2 regions of the Anaerobacillus sp. 1_MG-2023 genome follow, and region 2 is predicted to be linked to the other one. Evidence: riboswitches for the same ligand, from Rfam matches in the RefSeq annotation. Region 2 holds a riboswitch; the other holds the start of a gene.
What was found. A riboswitch is a leader RNA that binds a small molecule or an ion and turns the genes downstream of it on or off. The one in region 2 is predicted to bind cobalamin.
Positions count from the first base shown of each region.

Region 1 (5,986 bases), on a different contig from region 2:
AGGCGCTTCTTTGGCGAATGGGAGCTTTGTAGGAGACGTTGAAAGAGGCGATCCACAATTCCACTCCGCTGAATGCTTCCTGCAACGATGAAAAGTAGAGCAATCGTGAGCATCCCTTCATTGGAGAATCCGGCCGTTGCTTCCTCAGGCGTAATAATGCCAGTGAATAGAAATAAGACGAGAACCGAGGCTAGAATAACCTCAGGTCGTCCTTTTTCAAAGAAAAGACAGAAAAGCATGATGATCATCGTAATCATAACGAAATAGAATGCCATCATTCAGCGCGCGCGGCATCATTCGTCTTCATGATCGTGCTGCACCTCATCCAATAGAATCTCAATCACTTCAGGGCGAGAAAACTCTTTCGGAGGTCTTTGGCCATTCTTCAGCATTTCCCGGACCTTTGTGCCGCTTAGATGAATGTGAAATTCGCCATCGTGCGGGCACGTTTTGGCCGTAGCCATGCTCGAACACTTGATACAATAAAACGCGTGCTCGAATGCCATAATCTCAATGCCGATTTCGTCTTTTGAAAATTGGTGAAAAATGTTCTGCGCAGCGAACGTATCGTAATAATCGCCAACACCTGCGTGGTCACGGCCAACAATAAAATGTGTGCAGCCAAAGTTCTTCCGAACGAGACTATGAAAAATCGCCTCGCGCGGGCCAGCATACCTCATCGCGGCTGGGAATACGGAGAGAATGACGCGATCGGACGGATAATAGTTTTCTAAAAGAGCGCTGTAGCTTTTCATTCGAATATCCGCCGGAATGTCATCTTTCTTCGTTTCTCCAACGAGTGGGTGAATGAGAAGGCCATCAACGGTTTCAAGAGCCGTCTTTTGAAGGTATTCATGTGCGCGATGAATCGGGTTGCGCGTTTGAAAGCCAACGATTGTTTTCCAGCCGCGCTGTTGGAACGTCTCTCTTAATTCTGCTGGCGTTTGAAAATGGTCTTGAAGCGCTGTTGGGTGCTGAAGCAGCGTAATCGGGCCACCGAGGTTAAAAGCTTCCTGCTCGTACGTTTTTTGAACACCTGGATGTTCAGCGTCGTTCGTTCCATAGACGTGTCGCGCTTCTTCTGTTTTGTCTGTTTCATAAATATCTTCTACTTCCATTAATCCATAGATTTCCCCGTCTTCACCCTTCAAGCAAACAGTAGGACTAGAAAAAATCTTGTCACGCGTTTCTTCGGATACAGAAAGCGTAATAGGCAAGCTCCAGATTGTCCCATTTGCGAGCCTCATTTTAGTTAAAACGTGCGTATAATCTGCTTGATTCATAAAGCCCGTTAACGGACTAAAAGCACCGATTGCGATCATATATAAATCGGATAAATTCCATGGTGTTAAGGTGACGACCGGAAACATTGTGGCCTTCTCAAGAAGCGCCAGGCGGTCCTCTTCACATGGAATGCGGTTAATTAGCTGACCGCCATGTGGTTCTATCATAAATAAATCTCCCTTCTTGCTTGTTCACATATAGAGTTGCTACTAGCTTATGAAAGAAGGAGGAGAGAAGAGAGGGCTAATGAGAAAATTGGATGAGGGGTGTGTATTTAAAGGGGTCAGGCGCGAGCCTGCCCCCCTCAAAACACAACTGTTCCCCCCACTCCCGCAATCATGTATAATAAACCTGTTACCAATTACATAGTGATCGATTTAGGTGTCTTTTCAATGAAGACTTAATAGGGAAGCTGGTGCAATTCCAGCGCGGTCCCGCCACTGTAAATGGTCGCCTGCTGCAGAATCCACTGTTCGAAACAGCGAATGGGAAGGAGCGGCATGCGATAACCATGAGCCAGGAGACCTGCCTGAGTCAAGCGCGAACAGCCTACGAGGATAGGGATGTGCGAACGGATTCGGGTGCTTTGTGCACCGTTACTTCCATTCGACCATCTCCATGCCCTCGTGCGTGGAGATTTTTTAGTTTAGAGACATCAGAAAACAGGAGGAGAAACACACATGAAAAAGCTTTATTCACTACTCGTTTTACTTTTTCTCGTGACAGGAATCATCGCAGGTTGCGGAGCGAGTGAAGAGAACAGCGCGACAAATGAAGGAAATGCGAATACAGAGCAAGCTGAACAGTCAGAAGATAGCGCTTTCCCAGTAACGATAACGGATGCGTTGGATCAGGATGTTACGATCGAAAAAGATCCTGAAAAAATTGTCTCCCTGATCCCGAGTAACACTGAGATCCTTTTCGACCTGGGAGCAGGGGAAGAAGTCGTTGGCGTATCTGATTTCGCCAACTATCCAGAAGAAACGGCTGATATCGAAAAAATCGGCGGCATGGAATTTAACGTGGAGAAAATCATTTCTCTAAAGCCTGATCTCGTACTTGCACACGGATCAAGCGCACATAACTCAGAAGCAGGGCTACAGCAGCTTCGTGATGCTGGCATCAGCGTTCTCGTTGTAAACGACGCGAAAAGCTTTAAAGAAGTCTACAAATCAATCGAAATGATCGGACAAGCAACCGGTGAAACGGAAGAAGCGGAAACAACGATCGATGAAATGAAGCAAGATCTTGAAGACATTCAAGCAAAAGCAGAAAGCATTAGTGAAGAAGATCAGAAAAATGTCTTCGTCGAAGTTGCCCCTGCGCCTGAAATCTACTCTCCAGGGAAGAATACGTTTATGGATGATATGTTAACAATGATTCACGCGAAGAACGTGACGCACGATCAGGAAGGCTGGAACCAGGTGGATCAGGAAGCGATTATCGAAGCGAATCCAGACGTGATCATCACAACGTACGGCTACTATACAGAGAAGCCAGTTGAACAGGTGTTAAGTCGCGACGGCTGGCAGGACGTGACGGCTATCAAAGATGAGCAGGTTGTTGACGTGCACTCTGACCTCGTTACGCGCTCTGGCCCTCGTCTTACTGAAGGAGTAGAGGAACTTGCAAAAGCGGTTTACCCGGATGTTTTTGCTGAATAAACGGTTCATTGCCTATCCGATTGCGATAGCACTCTTAATTGGTGCCATGCTCCTTGGCATTTCAATAGGTACTGTTTCAGTTCCAGTGCTCACCATTCTAAAATTAATCGGAAGTGAAGTTTTACACCTTCCATTCATGGGCAAAACCGATCCAATGTTTACAACGATTGTGATGGATATTCGCTTGCCGCGCGTCATTTTGGCAGGTCTTGTGGGGGCGTCTCTTGCGATAGCAGGGGCCGCCTTTCAAGGTCTTTTACGTAATCCATTAGCGGATCCGTACGTGCTCGGCGTTTCATCCGGAGCATCAGTTGGAGCGGTACTCGTGCTGTTTTTCAACCTGTCCATTCCGTTTGTCGGCATGTTCACCCTACCAGTTATGAGCATCGCCGCATCGATCCTCACCATTTTCCTCGTGCTTTTCTTCGCACGACAAATCGAGCGCTCGATGCGCGTGGAGACGATCATACTCACCGGAATTGTGTTTAGCTCATTTCTTGGCTCACTTCTGTCACTTATGATCGCTTTAACTGGAGAGGAGCTTCGTCAAATTATCGGCTGGCTCCTTGGAAGCGTGTCGATGCGCGGATGGGAATACATTGGGATCATTCTTCCCTTTTTCATCATCGGCTCAGGGATTCTGCTCTTTAGCAGCAAAGAGCTGAACGCGATGTCGTTTGGGGAAGAACGCGCCCAGCATATCGGCGTGAACGTCGCGAAACGAAAGCTTTGGATTCTAATCGGTGGTTCGATTTTAACAGGGGCAGCTGTTGCGGTTTCAGGAACGATTGGCTTCGTTGGTCTTGTGATTCCGCATTTAACGCGCCTCCTATGGGGTCCGGATCACAGGCATTTACTGCCACTCTCCATTTTACTTGGAGCTGCTTTTCTGATCATCGCTGATTTGATTTCACGAACGATCATTTCACCAACGGAACTACCGATTGGCGTCATCACATCGCTCATCGGTGCCCCGGTGTTTGCCATTATTTTAATAAGAAGACGTAAGGAAAGAAGAGGATAAGCATGCTAAGCGTACATTCTGTTACAGGAGGATACCCCGGTCACGACGTGCTTGATGACATCTCGTTTGATGTGAATCAAGGTGAGCTTCTCGGGATCGTTGGACCAAACGGCAGCGGCAAGACGACTATTTTTAAAATGGTTAGCGGCATTCTAAAAGCAAAGTCCGGCTCGATCATGCTCAAAGATAAGCCGCTCTCAAGCTACTCAGCGAAACAGCTGGCGCGCGTGCTCGCGGTTCTTCCACAGCATGCGGATCAGGCTTTTCCTTATACCGTTAAAGAAACCGTTTCGCTCGGACGCTACGCCCATCAGACGGGATGGTTTCAAATGTGGAGTGAGCATGACGAGATGGTTGTGCAACGTACAATGGAGCAAACGGGAATTGCCGCCTTTGCGGATAACTACGTGAACGAACTCTCAGGCGGTGAGCGTCAGCGCGTGTTTCTTGCACAGGCGCTCGCGCAGGAACCCGAGATTCTATTGTTAGACGAGCCGACGAACCACCTCGACCTTTCTTATCAAAAAGAACTGCTCGATCTCTTAAAAAAATGGACGCGCGAACAGGGGCTAACGGTGATTTCGATTTTTCACGACTTGAATCTGGCTGGTCTGTACTGTGACCGCCTGCTTCTTCTTGAAAATGGGAAAATCAACATGCACAACAAGCCAAATGACGTCCTAAACGAACAGCGGATTCAATCGGTTTATCGTACAAAAATTGAAAAGCATCCGCATCCGACCGTGCCAAAGCCACAAATGCTCTTGTTACCAGAAAAGCAGGCAGAAGATCAACGTGATCTCACTATTGATGAGCGCTACCTTGAGCGATCAGATAACATGATCACGCTCACGACACCATTTCCGCTTCGGACGATGTCTTCGGGTGTCGTCGGATCTGGAACTGGCTGGTATCGCACATTCGTAAACCGGCACGTTCCAAAAAGCTATAGCTGCTCAGATCATAAAGAAGAAATGGCGACATTTTTAGAGGAGCATGGCATTGATCCGACGGAAACAGTTGGCATGATGACGGCCGTTCGACTAGAGGATGTCTCTTACCGCTTAGTAGAAGATGAAGACGTTTCGGTATTTGTCGTTGTAACGGCAGGCGTCGGAAACGCCGTCGATGCATCGAAAAGCGCAGAGCACGTATACGAGTCGCTCCCTGGAACGATCAACACGTGGATTTTCGTGAACGGAACGCTCACAGATGAAGCGTTCATCCAGAGCATCATGACCGCAACGGAAGCGAAAGTTAAGGTCATGCACGACCAGCAAGTAAAAGACTCGGTGACAGGCACCATAGCTACAGGCACTTCTACTGACAGCATTTTGGTCGCCGCGACGCAGCGTGGACAGCACCAGGCATACGCCGGAACGATCACAACGCTCGGAAAATTGATTAGCCTCGGCGTTTACACCTGTACGACAGAGGCGCTTGAAAAGTACCGTACGAGGATCTCGCTATGATCATGCATCACCTTCTAGCAATCAGCCTCGCTTTTTTTCTAGATCTATTGATTGGCGATCCACCAAAATGGCCGCATCCGGTGAAGTGGTTTGGCTCCCTTATCAGCCTTCTCGACAAACGCTGGAACTATGGTGCGAACCGCAAACAAAAAGGTGCCCTCATGACGCTAACCGTCCTTTTTGTAGTGATCACACTAACCGGGTTAACAGTTTTTCTTGCCTACAACCTTCACCCGCTTGTGGGGATTTTCTTTGAAGGGATTCTTATCGCAACTACGATTTCACAGAAAAGTTTGCGAGAGGCGGCACTGGACGTATATAAGCCGCTCCAGCAAGGTGATATGACAGAGGCGCGACGCAAGCTTTCCTGGATCGTTGGACGTGATACAGATCATCTCGATGAAAGTGAAATCGTGCGAGGCACTGTTGAAACGGTCGCTGAGAACACTAGCGACGGCATTACAGCACCGCTATTTTGGGCGCTCATCGGCGGTAGTGTTGGGGCGGTGGCCTACCGAGCGATTAACACGTGTGATTCAATG
Region 1 covers NZ_JAUORD010000016.1:25,036-31,021, reverse strand. The annotation lists gene Q4550_RS20460 (SLC13 family permease) at 1-278, opposite strand, end outside; gene sat (sulfate adenylyltransferase) at 294-1,451, opposite strand; cobalamin riboswitch at 1,647-1,831, shown strand; gene Q4550_RS20450 (ABC transporter substrate-binding protein) at 1,965-2,948, shown strand; gene Q4550_RS20445 (FecCD family ABC transporter permease) at 2,932-3,972, shown strand; gene Q4550_RS20440 (adenosylcobinamide amidohydrolase) at 3,975-5,444, shown strand; gene cbiB (adenosylcobinamide-phosphate synthase CbiB) at 5,441-5,986, shown strand, end outside.
Region 1: it holds a riboswitch for cobalamin, as region 2 does, so the genes downstream of both, Q4550_RS20450 (ABC transporter substrate-binding protein) here and Q4550_RS19080 (ribonucleoside-diphosphate reductase subunit alpha) in region 2, are expected to answer to the same signal.

Region 2 (5,986 bases):
ATTTCTGTGATACTAGGTCTATTCCTGATTCGATTTCTGATCAAATTATGGCTGACAAAACGAGACAAAGAGGAGAATTACCCAAACGGTATTCGCCCAGCTTTCCTCTCATTTATAAATTGGACAACAGGGTATGCCATCCTGCTATTTGTTTTATTTTATTTTTCCGATAACAGTTGGATGTTTAGCCAATTATTTGCAATTGGTAGTGTTGAAATCTCGTTGTTTCTTGTATTAATTGCACTATTTATCATTACTCTTGCAAATCGATTTTCAAAGATTGCAACTTCCTTTCTTATGCCACCGCTTTATGATCGATACAGCCTGGATACAGGTTTACAATTTACGTTCAATCGTGTTTTTCATTACACATTGATGGTGATAGCGGTCGTTATTAGTTTAACAAAAGTCGGGATTGATCTAAGTGCTTTAACGGTCTTTGCAGGAATACTTGGGGTCGGAATCGGTTTTGGAATGCAGAACATCGCAAATAACTTTATTTCTGGTTTGATTATTTTATTTGAAAGACCAATTAAAGTAGGTGATCGAGTGATCATAAACGATGTTATTGGAGACGTTGAAAAAATTAATATGCGTGCCACGATTATTCGAACGCTAGACAATGAACGGATTATTATGCCAAATTCGTATTTTATCGAAGAGCAGGTTGTGAACCACTCATATGGAGACTCAAGATTGCGCCTCGTTTTACCAATAGGAGTGGCATACGGTTCAGATGTGGAGCTTGTGAGATCGCTATTGCTCCAAGTAGCTGTGGAAGAAAAAGAGAATTCAATGTATGTGCTTGAAACTCCTCCTCCTTTTGTGAATTTCCTTGGTTTTGGTGATTCATCACTTGATTTTCAACTATTTATTTGGATCTCGTCACCAAAAGCAGCGGTAGAAACAAAGAGTAATTTAAACTTCCGCATCAACCGGATCCTTGCAGATCACAACGTAGAGATACCATTTCCACAGCGTGATTTGCATGTACGTAGTTTGGATGCTAAAGTGATCGACCAATTAAAAAAGAGATAAAGCAAACTCACATCATTTTCACATCATTCTTACAAATTTCTTCGTAAGTTGTTGTCCATAATAGGTATTGTAAGAACATACCTATGAAGGGAGATTGATGAAGATGAACAAATGGATGATTGGTGTTGCCTCTATGGTTTTAGCTGGGGGGATAGCTGGAGCAAATGTTAATGCAGCAGATGACGAGTCAACTGAAATAGAAGAGCAGACAGTAGGGCAAACCCAGGAGATGGCAGGTCCTAAAGGACATCATGGAAAAAGAGGTCACTTCGAAGACCGCTCTCTAGATCGCGAACTGAAAATGGAAACTGCTGAGAAAAAAGATCAATTAATTAACCTCCTGCTTGATCAAGATGCTTCAAGTGTTGAAGGCGTCGATGAGCTTCAGAAAGAGCTTGCGGATCTAAACTCACAGCTTGGTGCGATGCATGATGAAGCCCAGGCTGCTCATGAAGAGAGAGAGTCTAAGAGGCAGGAACTTGTAGAAAGTGGAGAGCGTCCAGAGTTAACCGACGAAGAGAAAGCCGCAAGAGAAGAAATGCATGAAGAGATGGAAGCCAAGCGAGAGCAGGCTCAAGAAATTGTGAAACAAAAAAATGATATACTTGATCAGCTGATTGAAAAACTTAGCTAGTCTTAGTGAGAGATAGGGGCCCCCTATCTCTTTCGTATGTCTTGAAGACATCTGGCTGATTTACTGTCAGATAAGGCTAGGATAATATAAAGAGTATGAAAAGCATATTTCGTCTTAGAGGTGAAAAGGGAACGGAGTTGAGAGAGATGCAGCACGTTTTTGTGATTGATGATGAACAAAATATACGTGATATTTTAGAGAAGTATTTAAAAAAAGAAGGGTTTATTGTCTCAACCTTTACAGATGGGGCAGAAGTGTTAAGTGCTCTAGAGACAATTGAACCCGATTTATTAGTATTAGATATTATGATGCCAAATGTTGATGGGCTTGAACTCCTTCGACGGTTAAGAAAGCATTCTTACATTCCCGTTATCGTTGTTTCCGCAAGAGATGAAGAGCTTGATCGGATACTAGGCCTTGAACTTGGCGCTGATGATTACTTAACGAAACCTTTTAGCCCTAGAGAACTTGTTGTGCGTATTAAGAACCTATTCAAACGGATGAATCGCCTAGAGAAAAACCATTCTTCACAAGAAATCACTGTTCAGAACGTACGTTTAAATAAGAAAAAACGACTGTTATTAGTGAATGAGGAAGAAATGGCTTTAACGCCGAAAGAGTACGATGTGCTCGCCTATCTTCTTCAACATCCAGAACAACCGTTTACAAGAGAGAGATTAATTGAAGCCATTTGGGGTTATCAATATGTAGGTGATGGCAGAATTATTGATGACCTTGTGAAAAGGCTACGTAAAAAGATGTCAGACGCAAAGGCACAAGCGAAGATTACAACAGTTTGGGGGTATGGCTATAAAATCGATGAAGAAGTTTAATATCGGTACCAAATTGTTTCTTAGTTATATCGTTCTTATTGTTGTTATTCTGCTTATTACTACTATTTCATTTCAATATTTATTTCAAGAATATCTTGTGCGCGAAACGAGAGAACAGCTGCAAAAAGAGGGATTGCAAATTAGTCAGATGCTCGAAGATCGACAGTGGAAGGGCGAAAATCCACCTAATGGGTTACTTGATCGCAGAAGAATTGAAATGGCAGGCAATTTAATCTCATCTCAATTTATAATTTATAATGCAAATGAGAAGGCAATTTATTCGAATGTCGATGAAGTGGTTCGAATTGATTATGAAGAAAACAAAGGAAATTTATATGTTACAGAGGAAGTGCCAATTAGTCTCTCACGAGAGCAAGTTGGCAATATTGTGCTATTTACGAAGGTAGAAAGCCTTGAAGGTTTCAATCGGATTATTCAGCAATCACAGGTTGTCAGTCTTTTAGTATCTGCTGCTGTTGCCGTCCTCCTTGCTGCTATCATGCAGAAAGGAATAGCGGGGCCAATTCGATTACTAGCCAATCACATGCGGGAATTTACGATGCGTAAGGAACCACCCCCGTTGAAGCTTAAGACAAAGGATGAAATCAATGAACTTGCTAAGACATTTCAAGAACTAACGGAGCAACTTCGAAAAAATGATTTTGATCAGAAGGAATTCCTTCAAAATGCGTCTCATGAATTAAAGACCCCTCTAATGGCGATTCAAGGGAATGCGGAAGGGATTCTAGATGAAGTAATCGTAGGAGAGGACGTAGAGCATAGTCTTGAAGTGATCGTGAAAGAAACGCAGCGTTTAAAAAAAATCGTGCAGGACATTTCTTATTTAACGAGGTTAGAAACAGTAGATGAATCTTTTACTTATGAAGTAGTCGATCTTCATCATGTGTTAATGGAAGTCATCACTGCGGTAAAACCACTTGCACATCAACGGGAAATAGAGGTGAGGTATGACACTGATCATACCATAGGCGTTAAGATGGATAGTGATAAAATGAAACAAGCATTTATGAATATATTCGGTAATGCCCTACGATTCGCTTCATCCGTTATAGAAGTACATGTCCATCCAGAAGATCGTCAAGTTTTTATTAGGGTTGAAGATGATGGTAAAGGCTTTGGCGAGAATCCAGAGCGCGTTTTCGACCGGTTCTATACAGGTGACAAGTCAGGTTCAGGCATTGGTCTATCGATTACAAAAACAATAGTAGAAAAACATAATGGTAACATATACGCCGAAGAAAACAAAAAGGGAGGAAGGATCGTGATCTCGCTTCCTTTTCAATCGTAGTTAAAGCTTTATGTTTTATGCTCACTTAACTTTTGTAGAATTTCTTTGCTTTCTTGTTCACTCAAAATACCGAATTTCTGACAAAGTTGTGTATAACCAACCAATTTCTTGAAATTAACCGAAGATGATTTTTTCATCATACTCACCTTTCTTTCCTTTGGGAAACTTTTTTAGGTATCAACAATATATGCATGAGCAAGTTGAAAGTGATAGGTGAGTGTCTTTAGAGTTGAAATAAATCGAAGTCAATGTAACAATAAAGCTTGTGCTAAATCAAAGCATCATGTAAGATGAGGTTATCAATATTTAGTGATTAATAAATGTTTCAGATACTATATATGGGGTAAAGTGTACGTAATTAAATAATTGAGTATGCGGTGTCGTAGAACGACTTAATAGGGAATCCGGTCTGAATCCGGAGCTGTCCCCGCAACTGTCGTGTGGACGAGGCAAGAAACCACTGGAGTTAATTCTGGGAAGGTTTGCCAAGGGAGAAGCACAAGCCAGTAGACCTGCCGTATAGTCAAAAACGTTTCTATTCTTCGGGGGTTGAGGGTGAGAAATGGCAGGGTAAATGTACGAGTACGTTCATTTATACGTTGTCGTTTTCTCCAGGCTCACTCTTCCGAGAGTGAGCTTTTTATTTTGGATGGATAAAGGAGAGAGGTATATGAGTACTGTAGCAGAAATGACAGTAACAAAAATAATGGAGGAAGTAAGAACGCTCCTAGATGAGTACCCGTCACTTGCTAGTGAGAGTTTTATTGAAAAAACAATTGATGGTATTTCAGAAAAATCAACGCAAGAAGAGGTTGGTAACATTCTAGTTTTAAATGCCCTTGAACGAATTAGCGCAACAGAACCTGACTGGACTTATGTGGCAGCAGCTTTTCATCTTCGTTCGCTCTATCGTAAGTCTCTTTCACATCGAACTGAGAAAGAGGTTTATGGCGGGGGAAGCTTCTATCGCCTTCTTCAACAGCTGACAGATGAAGGGATTTATAACAAAACACTTCTTCAGTCTTATTCCAAGAATGAAGTAGAGCATGTTGCTAAGTTAATCGAGCCATCAAGAGATCGTTTGTTTACATACATCGGCCTACGAACGCTCGCAGACCGCTATCTAGCTACTGATCATGAAAAGAATGTATATGAATTGCCTCAAGAGCGCTTTCTAGTCATTGCTATGACGCTCATGTTAAATGAACCAAAAGATAAGAGGTTAAATCTAATTGAAGAAGCGTATTGGGCGCTATCTAATTTATATATGACAGTAGCAACTCCTACTCTTTCAAATGCAGGGAAAAGCTATGGACAGCTAAGCTCATGCTTTATCGATACGGTGGATGACAGTCTTAGAGGAATCTATGACAGCAATACAGATGTAGCGACCGTTTCGAAAAATGGAGGAGGAATTGGAGCATATCTCGGGAAAATTCGTTCTCGTGGGAGTGATATTAAAGGGTTTAAAGGCAATTCATCTGGGGTTTTACCGTGGATGAAGCAATTAAACAATACAGCTGTGAGCGTAGACCAGCTAGGACAGCGTCAAGGTGCTGTTGCTGTATATCTTGATGTCTGGCATAAGGACGTTTTCGAATTTCTTGATGCCAAGCTTAATAACGGAGACGAACGAATGAGGACACATGATCTTTTCACGGGTCTTTGTATTCCAGATATCTTTATGGAAGTAGTGGAAGACCGTGGAGAATGGCATTTATTTGATCCGCATGAAGTCCGTCAGGTGATGGGGTTCTCTCTTGAAGATGCTTATGACAAAGAAAAAGGATCAGGAGAGTTTCGTATGAAATATAGGCAATGTGTGAATCAGCCTGAGCTTTCAAGAAAAACAGTGCCGGCGATTGAGATTATGAAGCGTGTCATGAAATCACAATTGGAAACTGGGACGCCTTATATGTTCTATCGAGATACGGTGAATCGCGCGAATCCTAATAAGCATGCTGGTATGATCTATGCTTCCAATCTTTGTACGGAAATTATGCAAAATATGAGTGCAACGACTGTTGAAGAGGAAATCACGAAAGACGGTAAAATTATCATTACGAAAACGCCTGGTGACTATGTCGTTTGTAATCTATCTAGTATTAATCTTGGACGTGCGGTTACAGCTAATGCACTAGAGCGATTAATTCCAATTCAGGTAAGAATGCT
Region 2 covers NZ_JAUORD010000013.1:121,341-127,326, forward strand. The annotation lists gene Q4550_RS19060 (mechanosensitive ion channel family protein) at 1-1,038, shown strand, start outside; gene Q4550_RS19065 (hypothetical protein) at 1,142-1,672, shown strand; gene Q4550_RS19070 (response regulator transcription factor) at 1,768-2,505, shown strand; gene Q4550_RS19075 (sensor histidine kinase) at 2,477-3,814, shown strand; cobalamin riboswitch at 4,173-4,348, shown strand; gene Q4550_RS19080 (ribonucleoside-diphosphate reductase subunit alpha) at 4,485-5,986, shown strand, end outside.